Lichenibacterium dinghuense: one gene and its partner. Each later gene encodes a partner of the first gene's protein in a complex. Links are inferred from orthologs where the notes say so. Each region holds a gene or a part of one and is shown in the gene's direction. Other genes may lie near its edges. The genes, in order: trxB and trxA.

What was found.
Region 2: the proteins of trxB (region 1) and trxA are in contact, whole or in part, in a crystal structure (PDB 1F6M), measured with the Escherichia coli proteins. The link is inferred for Lichenibacterium dinghuense from one-to-one orthologs.

What each region holds. Positions count from the first base shown.
Region 1 is NZ_JAJLMN010000001.1:2,435,275-2,444,043, reverse strand. What follows is about bases 3,368-6,285. They hold trxB (thioredoxin-disulfide reductase), read left to right. Parts: upstream 3,368-4,284; coding sequence 4,285-5,286; downstream 5,287-6,285. Other genes in these bases: L7N97_RS11820 (LysR family transcriptional regulator), read left to right, coding at 5,419-6,285; L7N97_RS11830 (2OG-Fe(II) oxygenase family protein), read right to left, coding at 3,369-4,073. In the rest of the region: L7N97_RS11845 (DUF2254 family protein), read left to right, coding at 1-1,000; L7N97_RS11840 (L,D-transpeptidase), read right to left, coding at 1,010-1,705; L7N97_RS11835 (FAD/NAD(P)-binding protein), read left to right, coding at 1,919-3,328; more of L7N97_RS11820, read left to right, coding at 6,286-6,312; L7N97_RS11815 (response regulator), read right to left, coding at 6,494-8,769.
Region 2 is NZ_JAJLMN010000001.1:69,267-77,907, forward strand. The notes cover bases 3,168-5,957. They hold trxA (thioredoxin), read left to right. Parts: upstream 3,168-4,289; coding sequence 4,290-4,625; downstream 4,626-5,957. Other genes in these bases: L7N97_RS00345 (CoA transferase subunit A), read left to right, coding at 3,168-3,477; L7N97_RS00350 (CoA transferase subunit B), read left to right, coding at 3,530-4,210; L7N97_RS00360 (aromatic ring-hydroxylating oxygenase subunit alpha), read left to right, coding at 4,818-5,957. Also shown: L7N97_RS00330 (sulfotransferase-like domain-containing protein), read right to left, coding at 1-482; L7N97_RS00335 (aminotransferase class IV), read right to left, coding at 482-1,417; L7N97_RS00340 (DMT family transporter), read left to right, coding at 1,644-2,639; more of L7N97_RS00345, read left to right, coding at 2,740-3,167; more of L7N97_RS00360, read left to right, coding at 5,958-6,053; L7N97_RS00365 (cystathionine gamma-synthase family protein), read left to right, coding at 6,058-7,317; L7N97_RS00370 (FAD-dependent oxidoreductase), read left to right, coding at 7,314-8,641. UniProt on the Escherichia coli protein: Participates in various redox reactions through the reversible oxidation of its active center dithiol to a disulfide and catalyzes dithiol-disulfide exchange reactions.

The sequences.
Region 1 (8,769 bases):
GAGCGGCATCCATCGCCCGGTGTTCGGCACCGCGATCGCCCTCGTGCTCACCGCGGTCGCGCTCTGCATGATCGTCGTGATGATCTACAACACCATCGACCAGATGCGGCCGCGGCAGATCGTGCGCACCATCCAGCGGCACGTGCTCGCCGCCCGGACCGTGCAGACGGGGCTGCTGCGCAGGAGCAGGCGCAAGCCCCGTCCGGACTGGCCGGTCGTCGGCACGGTGCGGGTCGAGGGGTCAGGCCACATCGTCGGCATCGACGCGGACGGGCTGCAGGGCGCGCTCGGCGGGTTGAGCCCCGTCGAGGTGGAGCTGCTGGTGCCGCTCGGACGCTACCTCGCCTTCGACGAGCGGGTGGCGGTGATCCGCGCGCCCGCCGGCGAGCCGCCCGACGCCGAGGCACGGGAGAAGGTGCGGCGCGCCGTCCTCGCGGCCCTCGCCTTCGACGACGACCGCGACCTCAAGGGCGACGCCGCCTACGGCATCCACCAGCTCGCGACCATCGGCTGGACGACGGGGTCGACGTCGAAGTCGAACCCGGATCCCGTCCAGGCCGTCGTCGAAAGCCTGCGCGACATCCTGTTCCGCTGGGCGGCGGAGGGCGACGTGCCGAGCGACCCCGCGTCCGCGCTGGTGATCGCCGACGCGGCGCCCGGCGAAGCCATCGACGCGATCGAGACCCTGATCCTGGTCTCGTCGGAGTCCCTCCAGGCCCAGGTGCTCGCCGAAGCGCTGCGGACGGTCGCGGCCCTGCTCCCCCGCGTGCCCGAGGGCTGGGCGCTCCGGCTGGTCGACGTGGTGCGCCGCGCCCTGTCGAGCCTCGGCGAGCACGTGCTGACCCGCGAGCTGGAGCAGGCCATCGACGCGCTGGCGGAGGCCCTCGACGAGCGGCAGCATCCGGAGGTGGCGAGGGACCTGCGCGTCGCGACGGCGCGGCTCGCCTCGACCCTGGGCGCCCTCAATTCCCGTTCGACCCGCGTGCCGGTACAGGGTTGAGGCCGCCCCCTACCCCTCCAGCATCACCACCTTCGTCTTCACCGGCGTGCGAGCGTAGAGGTGGATCATGTCCTGGCTCAGCAGCCCGACGCAGCCGCTGGTGATGCCGTGGCCGATCGTGTCCGGGTCGCTGTTGGCGTAGATCGTGTAGAGCGTGTACTTGCCGTCCTGGTACAGGTGCAGCGTGCGGGCGCCGAGCGGGTTGTCGAGGCCGCCGGGCATGCCGTGAGCATACTTCGCGGCCTCGGGCTGGCGGGCGATCATCTCCTTCGGCGGCGTCCAGGTCGCCCATTCCGACTTGCGGCCCACATAAGCGTCGCCGTGCCACAGGAAGCCGTCGCGGCCCACGTTGGCGCCGTAGCGGGTCGCCGTGCCGTCGCCCTCGATCCGGTAGAGGTAGTGCTCCTTGGGGTCGACCACGATCGTGCCGGCCGCCTCCTTTGTCTCGTAGGGCACGACGCGGCGGTACCATTTCGGGTCGAGCTTGGAGATGTCGACCGCGGGGATGGGGAACTTCTCGTCCGGCAGCGGGCCGTAGGCCTTGGCGGCCTCGGCCAGGAAGGCGGCGTCCGAGGTCGCGCAGCCGGCGAGGCCCAGCGCGCCGAGCCCCGCGGCCGAGCCGAGCAGGAACGACCTGCGGCTGAGCGCGCCCGCCCGGCGCCCGAACGGGGCGGCCGCGCCGGCCTCCGCGATGTCCTCGACCATGTGCGTCCACGCTCCCGACGGCGGCCCGACCCGCGGGACGGCGCGCCGCCGACAACCGGCGCACGTCCCGCTCGACCGGGGATAGCCGATGCGCGGCCGGGTCGGCAAGGCCGGCTATCCCATCGTGGGACGGGGTGGAGGCCCCCGGCCGGGGCGTGGTAGCGCTGGGGCCCGTGAGGCCGCGCGGCGGCGCGGACGTGAGGAGTCTCCACCATGCCCCAAGGCGACGCGCCCCGCCTCGTCATCCTCGGCGGCGGCCTCACCGGCGCGGCCCTGGCGATCCACGCGCTGCGGGCCCACGCGGCGGATGTCGCGGCCGGCCCGCTCCGCATCGACGTGGTCGAGCCCGCGGCGGCGCTCGGCCGCGGCGCCGCCTACGGCACGGCGGACCCGGAGCACCGCATCAACGTGCCGAGCCACCGGATGAGCCTCCTGCCCGAGGAGCCCGACCACCTCACGCGATGGCTCTTCGCCCAGGGCCACCTGCCTGACGCGGGGAGCACGGCGGCTCCCGGCGAACACTACGTGCCCCGCGCGCTGTTCGGCGCCTACGCGGCGGAGACCCTGGCCGAGGCCGCGCGGGCGGCCGGCCCGCGCGCGGCGCTGCGCCACCGCCGCGCGCGCGCGTCCTCCGTCTCGCCCCGCGGCGCGGGCTGGCGCGTGACGCTCGACGACGGGCGGAGCCTCGACGCCGAGGCCGTGGCGGTCTGCACCGGCCATCCCGCGCCGGTGCCGCCCTGCCCCGTATCCGAGGCCGCGCGGGCGCATCCGGGCTACGTGCCCGACCCGTGGCGCGCGCAAGCCTTTGGGCGCCTGCCGCCGGAGGGCACCGTGCTGATCGTCGGCACCGGGCTCACCATGCTGGACGCTGTCGCGACTCTCCACCGCACGGGCCACCGGGGTTCCGTGCTGGCCGTGTCGCGCCGCGGGCTGCTGCCGCGGCCGCAGGGCGCCTTCCCGGACGGCTTCGACCCCTTCGCCGACGCGCCCCTGCCCCGCACCGCCGTGGAGCTGCTGCGCGTGCTGCGGGGCGGGATCGCGCGGCTGTCGCCGGACCACGGCTGGCAGGAGGTGGCGGACGCCTTCCGGGCGCGGCTGACCCCGATGTGGCGCGCCCTGCCCGCGGCCGAGCAGCGCCGCGTCGCGCGCCGGCTGCTGCCCTACTGGGAGGTCCACCGCTTCCGCGCGGCGCCGCAGCCCTCCATGCTGGTCGAGCGCTGGCGGGCCGAGGGCCGGCTCGCCATCGCGCGCGCGGCCGTGACGGGGATCGACGCGGAGGGCGGGCGGCTCGCGGCGGAGCTCGGCGGGACGGGGCGGCGCCTCTTCGACGCCGCCGTGATCTGCACCGGGCCGGCGGCGGCGGTGCGGGCCGACCCGCTGCTGCGCGGGCTCGTGGAGGCCGGCCTCGCGCGGCCGGACGGCGTCGGCGCGGGGGTCGCGGTCGACCCCGAGGGGCGGCTGCTCGACGGCCGGGGCGCGGCCTCGGACACCTTGCGCGCCTTCGGGCCGATCACGCGCGGCTCGTTCGGCGAGATGACCGGCGAGCCCGACATCACCCGCCACCTCGCCCGCTCGGTGCCGGGGCTGCTCGCCGCGCTGGAGGGCGCGCGGGCGGCGGCGTGAGAGAGCGCCCTTCTCCCCGGAGGGGAGAAGGTCAGACGCGTCAGGCCGCGCGGACGGGCGCCTCGGGGTAGGACAGCTGCTCGCGGGCGCGCCACTCGTCGGTGACGTAGTTCAGGATCACGGAGCGGCGCACGCCCTCGATGGGCCGCTTCTCGAAGCCGTGCCAGGTGTCGGAGCCCGGCACGAAGATCATGGCCGAGTTCGGCGTGAAGGGCGGCGCGCCGACGTGCTCGGTCTTGGACGCATAGATGTCGGTGCCGAGCGTCTCGTGGCCGGGGCCGTCCGACAGGTAGATCAGGCAGGTGAACTTCTTCACGCCGAGGTCGGTGTGGGGCTCGAGCCAGAAGCCGTCGACGTCCTGCGCGTATTCGAGGCGCAGGTAGGTGCCGTCGAGCGGGGCGCCGAAGGCGCGGGCGAACGCGCCCACGATCTCCGGGTCCTGTAGCGCTTCGGCGACGCGGCCCATCACGGGGTGCTCGGCGTTGGTCGCCGCGTCGAAGTAGCGGCGCGTGTCGTTGTGCAGCTCGCGCTTGCCCGACACGCCGTCGAGGCCCGGCGCCCGGAACGGCAGGGTCGCCAGCTCCTTGGCCACGTCGGCGGGGAACAGGTCCTGCACGATGAAGTAGGGATAGGGCTTCTCGTGGCCCTGCCGGGCCGCGATGCTGGCCCGCACGGCGGCCTTGATGTCGTCGACGCTCGCGCCAGGGGAGGGGGTCGCGCTCTGGGCCGCGGTGCTGGACGCCATGGGTTCGGTCTCGCGTGGGGCCGCGCGGGGCAGCCGGGGATGAAGCGGCCGGCAAACTAGGACCGGCGCGCCGGTGCCGCAAGCGCGGGGCCGCGCGCGCATCCCTGCCCCGCGGGCGCCGGCGGCTTGCGACCCCGCGGGGCGGTTCCTATACCTCGCACACCATGCGGCCGCGCGGGCGGCACGCCCTCCCCTGCCCCGGTGAACCGCCATGTCCGCCAGCCACGCCGTGAAGACGCTCATCATCGGGGCCGGGCCGGCCGGCTACACGGCGGCCGTCTACGCGGCCCGCGCCGGGCTCGACCCCGTCGTGATCCAGGGCCTGCAGCCCGGCGGCCAGCTCACCATCACCACCGACGTCGAGAACTGGCCGGGCGAGCTGTCGATCCTCGGGCCCGACCTCACCGAGAAGATGGGACGGCAGGCCGAGCACGCCGGGGCGAAGCTCGTCTTCGACCTCGTCACCGACATCGACGTGTCGCGGCGCCCGTTCCGCGTCGCGACCGACGGCGGCGACACCTACCTCGCCGACACGGTCATCATCGCCACCGGCGCCCAGGCGAAGTGGCTGGGCCTCCCCTCCGAGAGCGCCTTCATGGGCGCGGGGGTGAGCGGCTGCGCGGTTTGCGACGGCGCCTTCTTCCGCGGCAAGGAGGTCGTGGTGGTGGGCGGCGGCAACACCGCCGTCGAGGACGCGCTCTACCTCACCCACCACGCGAGCCGGGTGACGCTGGTGCACCGGCGCGACCACCTGCGCGCCGAGAAGGTCCTGCAGACGCGCCTGTTCAAGCACCCCAAGGTGGAGGTGCTGTGGAACCACGCCGTCGACGAGATCCTGGGCGAGGGGGTGCCGGCCCGCGTCACCGGTGTGCGGCTGCGCGACACGCTGACGGGCGCCCCCACGGTGCTGCGCGCCGACGGCGTGTTCGTCGCCATCGGCCACTCGCCCGCGACGGAAGTGTTCCGCGGCAAGGTGCCGACCGACTGCGAGGGCTACATCCTGACGCGGCCCGACTCCACCGCGACCGAGATCCCGGGGCTCTTCGCCGCCGGCGACGTCAAGGACAAGGTGTACCGCCAAGCCGTGACGGCGGCCGGCATGGGCTGCATGGCGGCGCTGGAGGCGGAGAAGTTCCTCGCCGAGCATTCCCCCGACCCGGCGACACGCGCCGAGGAGCGGCGGGAGGAGCAGATGATCGGGGCCTGGGAGTAGAGGTTCGTCCACCAAGCCCGTCATTTGCGGTGGCGTCCCGCCGCCGCCGATGGGACAGTCTTTTCCCTGCCGTCCCTCGACGCCGCCCCCCTGCCGCGCGACAATGGGGGTGCAGCCATGCGGGAGGCGACGGTGGATTGGGACAAGTTGCGGGTCTTCCAGGCGGCCGCCGATGCCGGATCCTTCACCCACGCGGGCCAGGTCCTGAACCTCAGCCAGTCGGCCGTGAGCCGCCAGATCAGCGCGCTCGAGACCGAGCTCGAAACGCCGCTGTTCCACCGCCACGCCCGCGGGCTCATCCTCACCGAGCAGGGCGAGCTGCTGTTCCGCACCGTCCAGGACGTAATGCTGAAGCTCGACGCGGTGCGGAGCCACCTCACCGACAGCCGCGAGAAGCCGCACGGCGACCTGCGCATCACCACCACCTTCGCGCTGGGCACGAGCTGGCTGTCGCCGCGCCTCGGCGAATTCCTGGACCTCTACCCGGACATCAAGCTGCAGGTGATCCTCACCGACGAGGAGCTCGACCTCGGCATGCGCGAGGCCGACATCGGGCTGCGCCTGCGCGAGCCCACCCAGCCGGACCTGATCCGGCGGCGGCTCTTCACCGTGCACTACCACGCCTATGCGGCGCCGAGCTACCTGAAGCGCCACGGCCAGCCGAAGTCGGTCGACGACCTCGGCAAGCATCGGCTGATCGGCTACAGCGGCTCGCCCTCCAACTACCTCGTGTCGCTGCTGAACTCGCTCCAGTCGGCCGGGCGGGACGCGAAATCGCTGCGCTCCTCGACGGTGACGATCAACAACATGATCGCGAGCTACCACGCCGTGCAGAGCGGCGCCGGCATCGGCGTGCTGCCCGACTACCTGGCCGACGCCGACAGCACGCTCGTACAGGTGCTGCCCAACGTCGACATGCCGGAACTCGACTGCTACTTCGTCTACCCCGAGGAGCTGAAGAGCGTGGCGCGCGTGCAGGTGCTGCGCGACTTCCTCGTCGCCAACGCGCAGCGCTGGCGGTTCTGAGGCGGCGCGGGAGGGCAGGAGCTCCACGCTCCCCGGTGTCGTCCGGGGCTTGACCCGGGACCCAGCCGAACGGCCGGGTGCCCCTGTCGACCGTCGAGCCCGGCCGCACCGCTGGTTCCCGGCTTCAGGCCGGGACGACCAGGTCCGGAGGGCAGGCCCGCGCTCCCCTCGCCTCGTCGCCTCAGCCCGCCGCCATCTCCGGCACGAGGCGGCGCAGCTCGGCCCGCAGCTCGTCGAGGTCGAGGCTCCCCTTCTGCAGCACGCGGTCGACGCTGCGCTCGAGGTCGGCGCGCTCGGCGCGCGTCACCTCCTTGGCGGTCAGCACCACCACGTGGACGCGGTCGGCGTCGCGCCGCGCCCGGAGCGCGCGCAGGAACGCGAAGCCGTCCATCACCGGCATCATCAGGTCGAGGACGACGAGGTCCGGCATCGCGCGCTCGACCTTGTCGAGCGCGTCCTGTCCGTTCACCGCGACGTCGGTGATCCAGCCGTCGCGTGACAGCATGGCGCCGACCCAGCCCCTGGCGTCGGCTTCGTCGTCGACCACCAGCACGCGCCGGCCCCCGCCGCCCGCCTCGAAGCGCTCCATCACGCGCTTCAGCTGCGCCCAGTCGACCGGCTTGGTCAGGTACTCGTTCGCCCCCATGGCGAAGCCGACGCTGCGTTCGTGCAGCACGGAGATCATGATCACCGGGGTGTCGTTCAGCACCGGGTCCGAGCGCAGCGCCTGCAGCATGCCCCAGCCGTTGACGCCCGGCATCTCGACGTCGAGCAGCACCACCTTGGGCCGGTACTGCCGCGCCAGGGCCAGACCCTCGCGGCCGTCGCGCGCGGTCTTCACCGTGAAGCCCTCGCGCTCCAGGAAGCGGGTGAGGAGGTCGCGGGCCGCGGAATCGTCGTCCACCACGAGCACGATGTCGCCCCGCACCGGCGCGGCCGGCGCGTCCTCTCCCTCGTCGCGCGCGGCGCCCTCGTCGAGGCGCGCCGGCAGGCTGATCGTGAAGGTCGAGCCCACCCCGTAGACGCTGTCCACGGTCACGTCGCCGCCGAGCTTGCGGCAGAAGGCGCGGGTGATCGACAGGCCGAGCCCCGTGCCGCCGAACTGCCGCGTGGTCGACTCGTCCGCCTGCACGAAGCGGCCGAACAGCTTGGTCAGCTGCTCCGGCGTCATGCCGATGCCGGTGTCGTCGACCGAGAAGGACAGCCAGTCCTCGCCCCCGTCGCTGACGCGGGCGGCGCGCAGCGTCACGGTGCCGTTCTCCGTGAACTTGGCGGCGTTGCCGATGAGGTTCAGCAGGCACTGCCGGACCTTCACCTCGTCGGTGTGCATGGAGCCGAGGCCGTCCGGCAGCGCCAGCACGAGGCGGTTGTTCTTCTTGGCGACGAGCGGCGTCGCGGCGGCCACCACCTCGTCCACCATCGCGGCCACGTCGAAGCGCACGGCCTCGACCGTCATGCGGCCGGCCTCGATCTTCGACAGGTCGAGCACGTCGTTGATGAGGCCGAGCAGGTGGCGGGCGTTGGCCTCGATCTTCTTGACGTCCTCGACGAGCCCGCCGTGGCCGAGCTCCTCGATCTCCTCCGCCACCATGCCGCTGTAGCCGATCACGGCCGAGAGCGGCGTGCGCAGCTCGTGGCTCATGTTGGCGATGAACTGGCTCTTCGCGCGGTTGGCGCTCTCGGCCGCCTCGCGCGCGGCGTCGAGCCGGGCCTCGGCGAGGCGCTGCTCGGTGATGTCCGTGTGGACGCCGACCCACTCGCGCACCGCGCCCGCCTCGTCGAGGATCGGCACCGCGCGGATCGCGAAGGTGCCGTAGCGGCCGTCGTGCCGGCGCACGCGGTGCTCGAAGACGAAGGTCTTGCGCTCCGCCACGGCCTCGTTCCAGGCCGCCACGGTCGGGTCCACGTCGTCGGGATGGACGGCCGCGGCCCAGCCGAAGCCCTGGTACTCGTCCCGGCTCTGGCCCGTCAGCGCCCCCCAGCCCTGCTGCTCGCCTTCCATGCGGCCTTCGGCGCTGTTGGTCCACAGCACGCCCTGCACGGCCGCGATGGCGGCGCGGAAGCGCGCCTCGGAGGCCTGCCGCTCCCGGTTCTCGGCCTCGATGGAGCGGAACAGGCGGGCGTTGTCGATCGCCACCGCGGTCTGGGCCGCGAAGCCGACGATGAAGCGCTCCTCGCGCTCGCCGAAGCGGCCGGGCTCGGGGTGGCCGAACAGCAGCGCGCCCGTGATGCCGGCCGTGCGCGACACCACCGAGGCCGCGAGGTAGCTGCGCACCGGCAGGTGCCCCTTGGGCATGCCGCCCATGGAGCCGTAGCGCGGGTCGTTCGGCACGTCGTCCGAGCGGACCACGCCCTCGTTGCGGAAGCTCGGGCGGAACAGCGAGGTTTCCCGCGGCAGGCCGAAGCGCGTGAAGGCGGTGAGCGGCGCGCCCGTGAGGCTCGCGAGCTTCCAGCATT
Region 2 (8,641 bases), 2.4 Mb from region 1 along the record:
TCGAGCAGCACGCGGCGGGACTCGACCACCGGCGGGGCGCGGCCGAGCCGGTCGGCCACGCGGTCGAAGAGCTCGACCTGCTGCGGCAGGCCGATCTCGTCGAGCGTCACGTCCGTGCGCTTCTCGACGTAGGACAGAAGCACCGCCTCCGGCGCGCGGATCAGGAAGGCGTTGGCGACGCCGTCGATCCAGCCCCGGTCGAAGCCCGCCAGCATGTGGTGCGTCATGTGCTTCTGGTACCAGAGCGGGGAGCCGCCCGGCGATGGGCCTGTCACCTGCGCCACCACGGCCGCGGGGTCCGTGGGCTGGGAGGCGAGGATCTCGTCGCGCTGCGGGTGCACCAGGCCCGTCGCGGCCAGGTAGGCGGCGTAGAAGGGCTCGTCCGACACGGCGCAGTCCGGCCGGTTCTCGAAGGCGCGCATCATCGCGGTCGAGATGTTGCGCGGGCCCGACCACATGGCGATGCGGAGCGGACCCTCCATCACGCGCGCCCCCGCGCTTCGGCGTCCCGCAGGGCGAAGTAGCTGTCGCGCAGCCGCCGGGTGACGGGGCCGGACAGGTCGTCGGCGGTGCCGAGCGCCGGCAGGGTCCGCCCGTCGACGCTCCGGACCGGCGTCAGCCCCGCGAAGGTGCCGGTCACGAAGGCCTCGTCGGCCGCGTAGACGTCGAAGAGCGAGAAGTCGCGCTCGAACACCGGCACGCCCGCGGCCCGCGCCGCGCGGATCACCGCGTCGCGCGTGATGCCGCGCAGGCAGAAGCCGCCGCCCGAGGTCCACAGTTCGCCGCGGCGCACGACGAAGAAATGCGTCGAGTTGCAGGTCGCGACGAAGCCGCGGTCGTCCAGCATCAGCGCCTCGTCGGCGCCGGCCGCGGTCGCCTGGATGCAGGCCAGGATGTCGTTGATCTTGGAATGCGAGTTGAGCTTCGGGTCCTGGTCGGCCGGACCGGTGCGGCGCACGTGGGCGGTGAAGAGCGAGATGCCGCGGCGGTACACGTCGGGCTTGGGCTGCTTCCATTCCGGCACGATGACCACAGTGGCGGGCCCGACGGTGAGGCGCGGGTCCTGGTAGGGCGAGCGCTTCCTGCCCCGCGTCATCATCAGGCGGACGTGCACGCCGTCCCGCATGCCGTTGGCTTCGAGGCACCCGAACAGCCGCTCGACCAGTTCGTCCCGCGAGAGGCCGATCTCGATCATCAGCATGCGGGCGCCGTCGTAGAGCCGGTCGAGGTGGGCGTCGAGGAAGGCGATCCGGCCCTCGATCAGCCTCAGCCCCTCCCAGACGCCGTCGCCGAGCACGAAGCCGGAATCGAACACGGACACCATCGCGCGGTCGCGGTGGACGAGGTCGCCGTCGACCGACACCAGGACGTCGTCATTGCGGGGGTCGCCCACGTAGTCCTGCGTTCCCGTGCTCATCCATGCCCCGCCGCGCTGAATCGTCGGACCACGATGGCGCATGCGCCGATCCTTGTCGATGCGGGGCGGGTCGCCAAAAGCGGCGCTTTCGCGGCACGATCGAAAGTTCCCATCCCGCCATGCACGCCGCCCACGGCAGAGCTGCAGCTCGGTTTCTTTAAGGACCCGTGAACCACGATGGTCTAGCCCTGGCCTGACAATTCAAACTTTCGTTCAGGAACCGGCCTTGGCCTTCGCCCTCCACCAGCCGAAGCGCGGCACCCGCCGCGCGTCCGCGGACCCCGTCCAGACCGTCGCCCGCCTGCGCCCGGCGCCCGCGCGGGCCGTGCCGGCGCAGGCCGCGGGTTCGGCCACGAAGCCGGAGCGCACCCTCGTCGGCATCCTGGCGCTGCTCGCCTCGACGGCGCTGTTCCCCGTGTCCGACGTCGCGTCGAAGATGCTCACGGCGACGCTGCCCGGCATCGAGGTGGCGTGGATGCGCTACCTCGTCTTCGTGGTGATGACGGTGCCGCTGTTGGCTCGCGACCCGTCGCTGATCCGCACCGCCCGCCCCGGCCTGCTCGCCGGCCGGGCCGTGGCGAGCGCCCTGTCGACCGCGCTGTTCATCGTCGCCTTCGGCATGATGCCGGTGGCCGACGCCACGGCGATCGGCTTCCTCGCCCCCGTGGTTGTCACCGGCATGGCGGCGCTGTTCCTGCGCGAGAAGGTCGGGCTGCGGCGCTGGGCGGCCTCCTTCGTCGGGCTCGCCGGCGTGATGGTGATCGTGCAGCCGGGCGGCTCCTCCTTCACGCTCGCGAGCCTCGTGCCGCTCTGCGGCAGCGTGGCCTCGGCCACGGCGGTCATCGGCACGCGCCTCGCCAAGGACGAGCGGCCCGAGACCACCATGCTGTTCCAGGCCGTGGTGGGCTTCGTCGTCGTGACGGCGCTCGCGGCGTTCGAATTCCACGTGCCGACCTGGAGCGAGGTCGCGGTGGGCTGCATCTCCGGCTTCTTCGCCACCGTGGCGAGCCTGATGCAGGTCTTCGCCTACCGCCACGCACCGGCCTCGCTGCTGGCGCCCTTCACCTACACGCAGCTGATGTGGGCGGCGGGCCTGGGCTTCCTCGCCTTCGGCACGGTGCCGGGCCCGTCCATGATCGGCGGCGCGGCCATCATCGCCGCCAGCGGCATCTACACGGCGTGGCGCGAGACCGTGCGGGCCAGGGACGCCCGCGCGGCCTGAGCACGCGGCCGGGCGGTGAAAACCCCGCCCGGCCCCTTTCCAGGATCCCCCGCCCTGGGGCATGGTGCCGCCACCAGCGATCACAAGCTCCGGGCACGACATGAGAAAAGTCTACGAGGACGCCACTTCGGCCCTTCACGGCCTGTGCCGGGACGGCATGACGGTCCTCGCGGGGGGGTTCGGCCTCTGCGGCATCCCGTCGAGCCTCATCGAGGCGCTGCGCGACACGGGCGTCACCGACCTCACCTGCGTGAGCAACAACGCCGGCATCGACGGCGAGGGCCTCGGCCTCCTGCTGGAGACGGGACAGATCGCCAAGATGATCTCGTCCTACGTCGGCGAGAACAAGCTCTTCGCCCAGCAGTTCCTGGCCGGCAAGCTCAAGGTCGAGTTCACCCCGCAGGGCACGCTGGCGGAGCGCTGCCGCGCCGGCGGCGCCGGCATCCCGGCCTTCTTCACCAAGACCGGCGTCGGCACGCAGGTGGCCGAGGGCAAGGAGATCCGCGAGTTCGACGGCGAGCGCTACGTCATGGAGCGCGGCATCTTCGGCGACATCGCGCTGGTCCACGCCTGGAAGGGCGACACGGAGGGCAACCTCGTCTACCGGAAGACGGCGCGCAACTTCAACCCGATGATGGCCACGGCCTCGCGCATGACGATCGCCCAGGTCGAGCACCTCGTCGAGCCCGGCGAGCTCGACCCCGACAGCATCGTCACGCCCGGCATCTTCGTGAAGCGCATCGTCCACGTGCCGAACCACGAGAAGAAGATCGAGCAGCGCACCACGCGCAAGCGCCCCGCGCCGGCCACGCCGGCCGCCGCGGGGGAGGAAGTCTGATGGCCCGGGATCGGTCTTTCGTGGTCGGCACCGCCTTCGAGGGAGTGAACTGATGGCCTGGGATCGGAACCAGATGGCGGAGCGCGCCGCGCGCGAGCTGCGCGACGGCTTCTACGTCAACCTCGGCATCGGCATTCCGACGCTGGTGTCGAACTACATCCCCGAAGGCATGAGCGTTCAGCTCCAGAGCGAGAACGGCATGCTCGGCATGGGCGCCTTCCCCTACGAGGGCGAGGAGGACGCCGACCTCATCAACGCCGGCAAGCAGACCGTCACGGCCCTGCCGACCACGAGCTTCTTCTCGTCGGCCGACAGCTTCGGCATGATCCGCGGCGGCCACATCGACCTGTCGATCCTCGGCGCCATGCAGGTGGCCGAGAACGGCGACCTCGCCAACTGGATGATCCCTGGCAAGATGGTGAAGGGGATGGGCGGCGCCATGGACCTCGTGGCCGGCGTCAAGAAGGTCGTCGTGCTGATGGAGCACACCGCCAAGTCGAAGACCGGCGGCGAGGACCCGAAGCTGCTGCGCGCCTGCACGCTGCCGCTGACCGGCTCGGGCGTGGTCGACATGGTGATCACCGACCTCGGCGTCTTCACCGTCGACCGGCACGGCGGCGGCATGGTGCTGACGGAGCTCGCGCCGGGCGTCACGGTCGCCGACATCAAGGCGAAGACCGAGGCGCACTACGCGGTGTCGCCCGCGCTGGTCGGCGAGGCCGCGACGGCTTGACGCCGCGGCGCCCCGCCACCACCTCCTGCCGCAACGCAGCGCGGGCACATGGCCGGCGCTCTGGAAAGGGTTCAACGCCATGGCCGATGCCGGTTCCGCCACCCTCAAGGTCACCGACCAGAGCTTCGAGCAGGATGTGCTCAAATCCTCCGAGCCGGTCGTCGTCGACTTCTGGGCCGAGTGGTGCGGCCCCTGCCGCATGATCGCCCCGGCGCTCGAAGAGATCGCCAAGGATATGAGCGGCAAGGTGAAGGTGGTGAAGTTCAACATCGACGAGAACCCCGGCGTGCCGGGCAAGCTCGGCATCCAGTCGATCCCCACCCTGCTCCTGTTCAAGGACGGACAGGTCGCCGCCAAGATGGTCGGCGCGAAGCCCAAGGGCGCGCTCCAGCAGTGGATCAACGGCGCGATCTGATCGGCCGGCCCCTGACGCCCCGAACGGCCCCGGCGCACCCGCGCCGGGGCCGTTTGCGTTTCGGCGCGCCGCCGCCGCGGGCCCTCGCGGCGGCGCCGGGGAGGCATCTCTTTATGTGATGCCGGCCCCGGTTTTTTGCGGTCGCGACCGTGAGCGGCGCCGTGCATCCTGGCGGCCTCTCCGGAGCCGCCCGTGCACGACCACCACCGCATCCGCGCCCTGCTCGACGCCCGCCGCCCCGGCCACACGCTGCCGCAGCCGTTCTACACCGACCCGGACCTGTACCGCTTCGACCTCGACGCGGTCTTCGCGCGCTCCTGGATCGCGGTCGGCTTCGAATGCGAGGTGGCCGAGCCCGGCTCCTACCTCGCGGCCCGCATCGGCGCCTCCCCGATCGTGATCACGCGGGCGCGCGACGGCGCCCTGCGCGGCTTCCACAACGCCTGCCGGCACCGCGGCGCCCAGCTCTGCGCCGAGGGCGCCGGGCGCCGCTCGCTGCTGGTGTGCCCCTACCACCAATGGTCCTACGGGCTCGACGGGCGCCTCGTCCGCGCGGCTCGCATGGGCGAGAACTTCGATCCCGCCGAGCACGGCCTCGTGCCGGTGCGCGTCGAGGCCGTGGCGGGCACGCTCTACGCCTGCCTGGCCGAGGACGCGCCGGATTTCGCGCCCTTCCGCCGCGAGGTCGAGCCCCTGCTGGCGCCGCTCGCCCTCCAGGACGCGAAGGTCGCGCATGTCGACACGCTGGTCGAGCGCGGCAACTGGAAGCTCGTGATGGAGAACGCGCGCGAGTGCTATCACTGCGACGCGAAGCATCCGGAGCTGTCCTTCACCTTCCCGACGGGCGCGCGCGGCAACTTCGAGTCCGAAGGCGACCCCGCGCGCATCGCCTTCGACGACCGCATGGCGGCGCGGGGCCTGCCGGTCGGCCCGGTCGACGGCGACTGGTATCAGGCGGCGCGCTTCGCCCTGAACGACGGCTGCGCCTCGATGACGGAGGACGGGCGCGCCTGCGTGGCGCGGCCCCTGGCGGCGCTGACCGAAGGCGACGTCGGCTCGCTGCGCTGGGCGCTGGAGCCGCATTCCTTCGCCCATGCGGTCGGCGACTTCGCGTTCCTGTTCTCGGCCATGCCGACCGGCCCGCGCGAGACGGTGGTGACGTCGAAGTGGCTGGTGCACCGCGACGCGGTCGAGGGCGTCGACTACGACCTCGGCACCCTCACGGCCCTGTGGACCGCCACGAACCTCCAGGACCGCGACCTCGTCGAGAACAACCAGCGCGGCGTCGACGGCGCCGGATACCGGCCCGGCCCCTACTCGCCCGAGGGCGAGGCGCTCTGCGCGCGCTTCACCGACTGGTACTGCCGCAAGGCGCGCGACTACCTCGACGCGGTCGCCCCCGCGCGCCGCCTCGAAGCCGCGGAGTGACGCCGTGACCGACCATCCCCAAGGCCTCCACCCCGACACGCTCGCGGTCAGCCACGGCTACGACCCGCACGCGCACCACGGCGCCGCCAAGCCGCCGGTCTATCCGTCGACCACCTACATGTACCGCTCGGCCAGCCACGCGAAGGACGTGCACCGGGCCTATTTCGACGGCGTGCCGATGCCGGGCGGCGAGGCGCCGGGTCACATCTACTCGCGCCTCGGCCACCCCAACCTCGACATGGTGGAGCGGCGCCTCGCGGCCCTCGACCGCGCCGAGGACGCGGCCGCGTTCAACAGCGGCATGGCGGCGATCTCGGCCGTGATGCTGTCGGCGCTCAGGCCCGGCGACGCCGTGCTGCACGGCCGGCCGATCTACGGCGGCACCGACGGGCTGATCACGGGCCTCCTGGCCGGGTTGGGCGTGCGGAACTTCGGCTTCACGGACGGGCTCGACCGCGACGCCGTGATGGGCGCCGCGCGCGAGGCCGCGGCGGCCGGGCCGCTGGCGCTGATCCACCTCGAGACGCCCGCCAACCCGACCGGCGCCATCACGGACATCGCGCTCGTGGCCTCGGTGGCCGAGGAGATCGGGGCGCGCCAGGGGCGCAGGCCGCTCGTCGTGGTCGACAACACCTTCCTCGGGCCTTTCCTGCAGTGCCCGGGCGAGCACGGCGCCGACCTCACCGTGACGTCGCTGACCAAATATGCCGGGGGCCACTCGGACCTGCTGGCCGGCGGCGTCAGTGGCGACGCCGAACGCGTCGGGCCGCTCAAGCTCCTGCGCACCTTTCTCGGCACCAGCCTCGACCCGGGGGTGTCGGCGACGCTGCTGCGCTCCTTCGAGACCATGGGTCTGCGCACGGAGCGCGCCTGCGCCAACGCGCGCGCCGTGGCGGACTTCCTCGCCGCCCACCCCAAGGTGCGCTCGACCTCGTTCCTCGGCCACGTCGACCCCGAAAGCCGCGCGGGCGCGCTGCTGGCCCGCCAGTGCTCCGGCACCGGCTCGACCTTCTCGGTGCGGGTGCGCGGCGGCGAGGCCGAGTGCTTCCGCATGCTCGACCGGCTGCGTGTGATCCGCATGGCGGTGAGCCTCGGCGGGACCGAGACCCTGATCTGCCATTCGGCCTCCACCACCCACTACGCCGTGCCGCGCGAGCGGCGCGAGGCCGGCGGGGTCGACGATGGCACGCTGCGGCTGTCGGTCGGCATCGAGCACCCCGACGACCTGATCGCCGACCTCCGGCAGGCCCTGGAGGCGGTGTGACCCACCCCGTCGATCCCAGATCCCTGGTCGGCAAGTTTCCGGCCCCGCGCGAGCACGCCGAGGTGCTGGTGGTCGGCGCCGGCCCGGCCGGCACCGCGGCGGCGCTCGAGGCGGCCCGCCTCGGCGCCCGCGTGAAGCTCGTCGACGAGAACCCGGTCGCCGGCGCGCTCGCGGGCCTCGACGTTCCGTTGTTCTTCGGCGGCCGGGCCGGCGCCGCGCTCAACGACGAGCGCCGGATGCTGGAACAGGTGCTAGGCTCCGACCCCGCCCTCGCCGAATGTTACGAGGCCGGCGTCGACCTCGCGCTCGGCACGGCGGCCTGGGGCCTGTTCACCCACGGCCCCGGCCTGCAGACCCTGCCCGGCCCCGTGGTGGGCCTCGCCGACGGCGCCGAGGCCTGGCTCTGCGGCTACGACAGGCTCATCCTCGCCACCGGGGCGCGCGACCTCGCGCTGTTCTTCGAGGGCGCCGACCAGCCCGGCGTCATGGGCGCGCAGGCGTTGCACGCCCTGCTCTCGACCTACGACAGCTTCGACGGACGCCGCCTCGTCGTGCTCGGCTCGGGCGACCTCGCGGTCGCGGCGGCGGCGGAGGCGCTCGACCGCGGCCTCGACGTGGCGGCGATGGTGGAGGTGCGCGACGCGCCCGAGGCCGACGTGTCCGCGCTCGAAGCGCGCGGCGTCGAGGTGCTCACCGGCACGGTGATCCGCGCGGCCGAGCGAGGACCATTCGGTGTGACTGCGGCGGTGCTGCTCGGCCCCGACGGCGCCGGGCGGCGGATCGCCTGCGACACGGTCTGCCTCGCGATCGATCGCGTGCCGAGCGTCGAGCTGTTGGAGGCGGCCGGCGGCGGCCTCACGATCGACGGGACGCGCGGCGGCCACGTGCCGCGGCTCGACGGGGCGGCCTCGACGCTGCCGAACGTCTCCGTCGCGGGCGACGCGGCCGGCCTCGTCCCCGGCACGGCGGCGGACCCGGCGGCCGCGCGCGCCTCGGGGACCGCCGCGGCCCGCGCGGCCCTCGGCCACGAAGCCGAGCCGTCGGCGCCCGCCGCCGGTCCGGACCGCCACGCCTACAGGCTCGACTGGATGCGCATGCTGCTCGCGGCGGGATCGCCCGACGTGCTGGCCTGCCAGTGCGAGGGCGTGACGCGCGGCGACCTCCTCGGCGTGCGCCCGCCGCGCTACCTCGGGGCACCGGCGAACCCGCGCGACCTCGGCACGCTGCTGGGCGACGGCCCCGTCAACCAGGACCAGATCAAGCGCCTCACCCGCGCCTGTATGGGCGCCTGCCAGGCGCGCCGCTGCCGCGAGCAGGTCGCGAT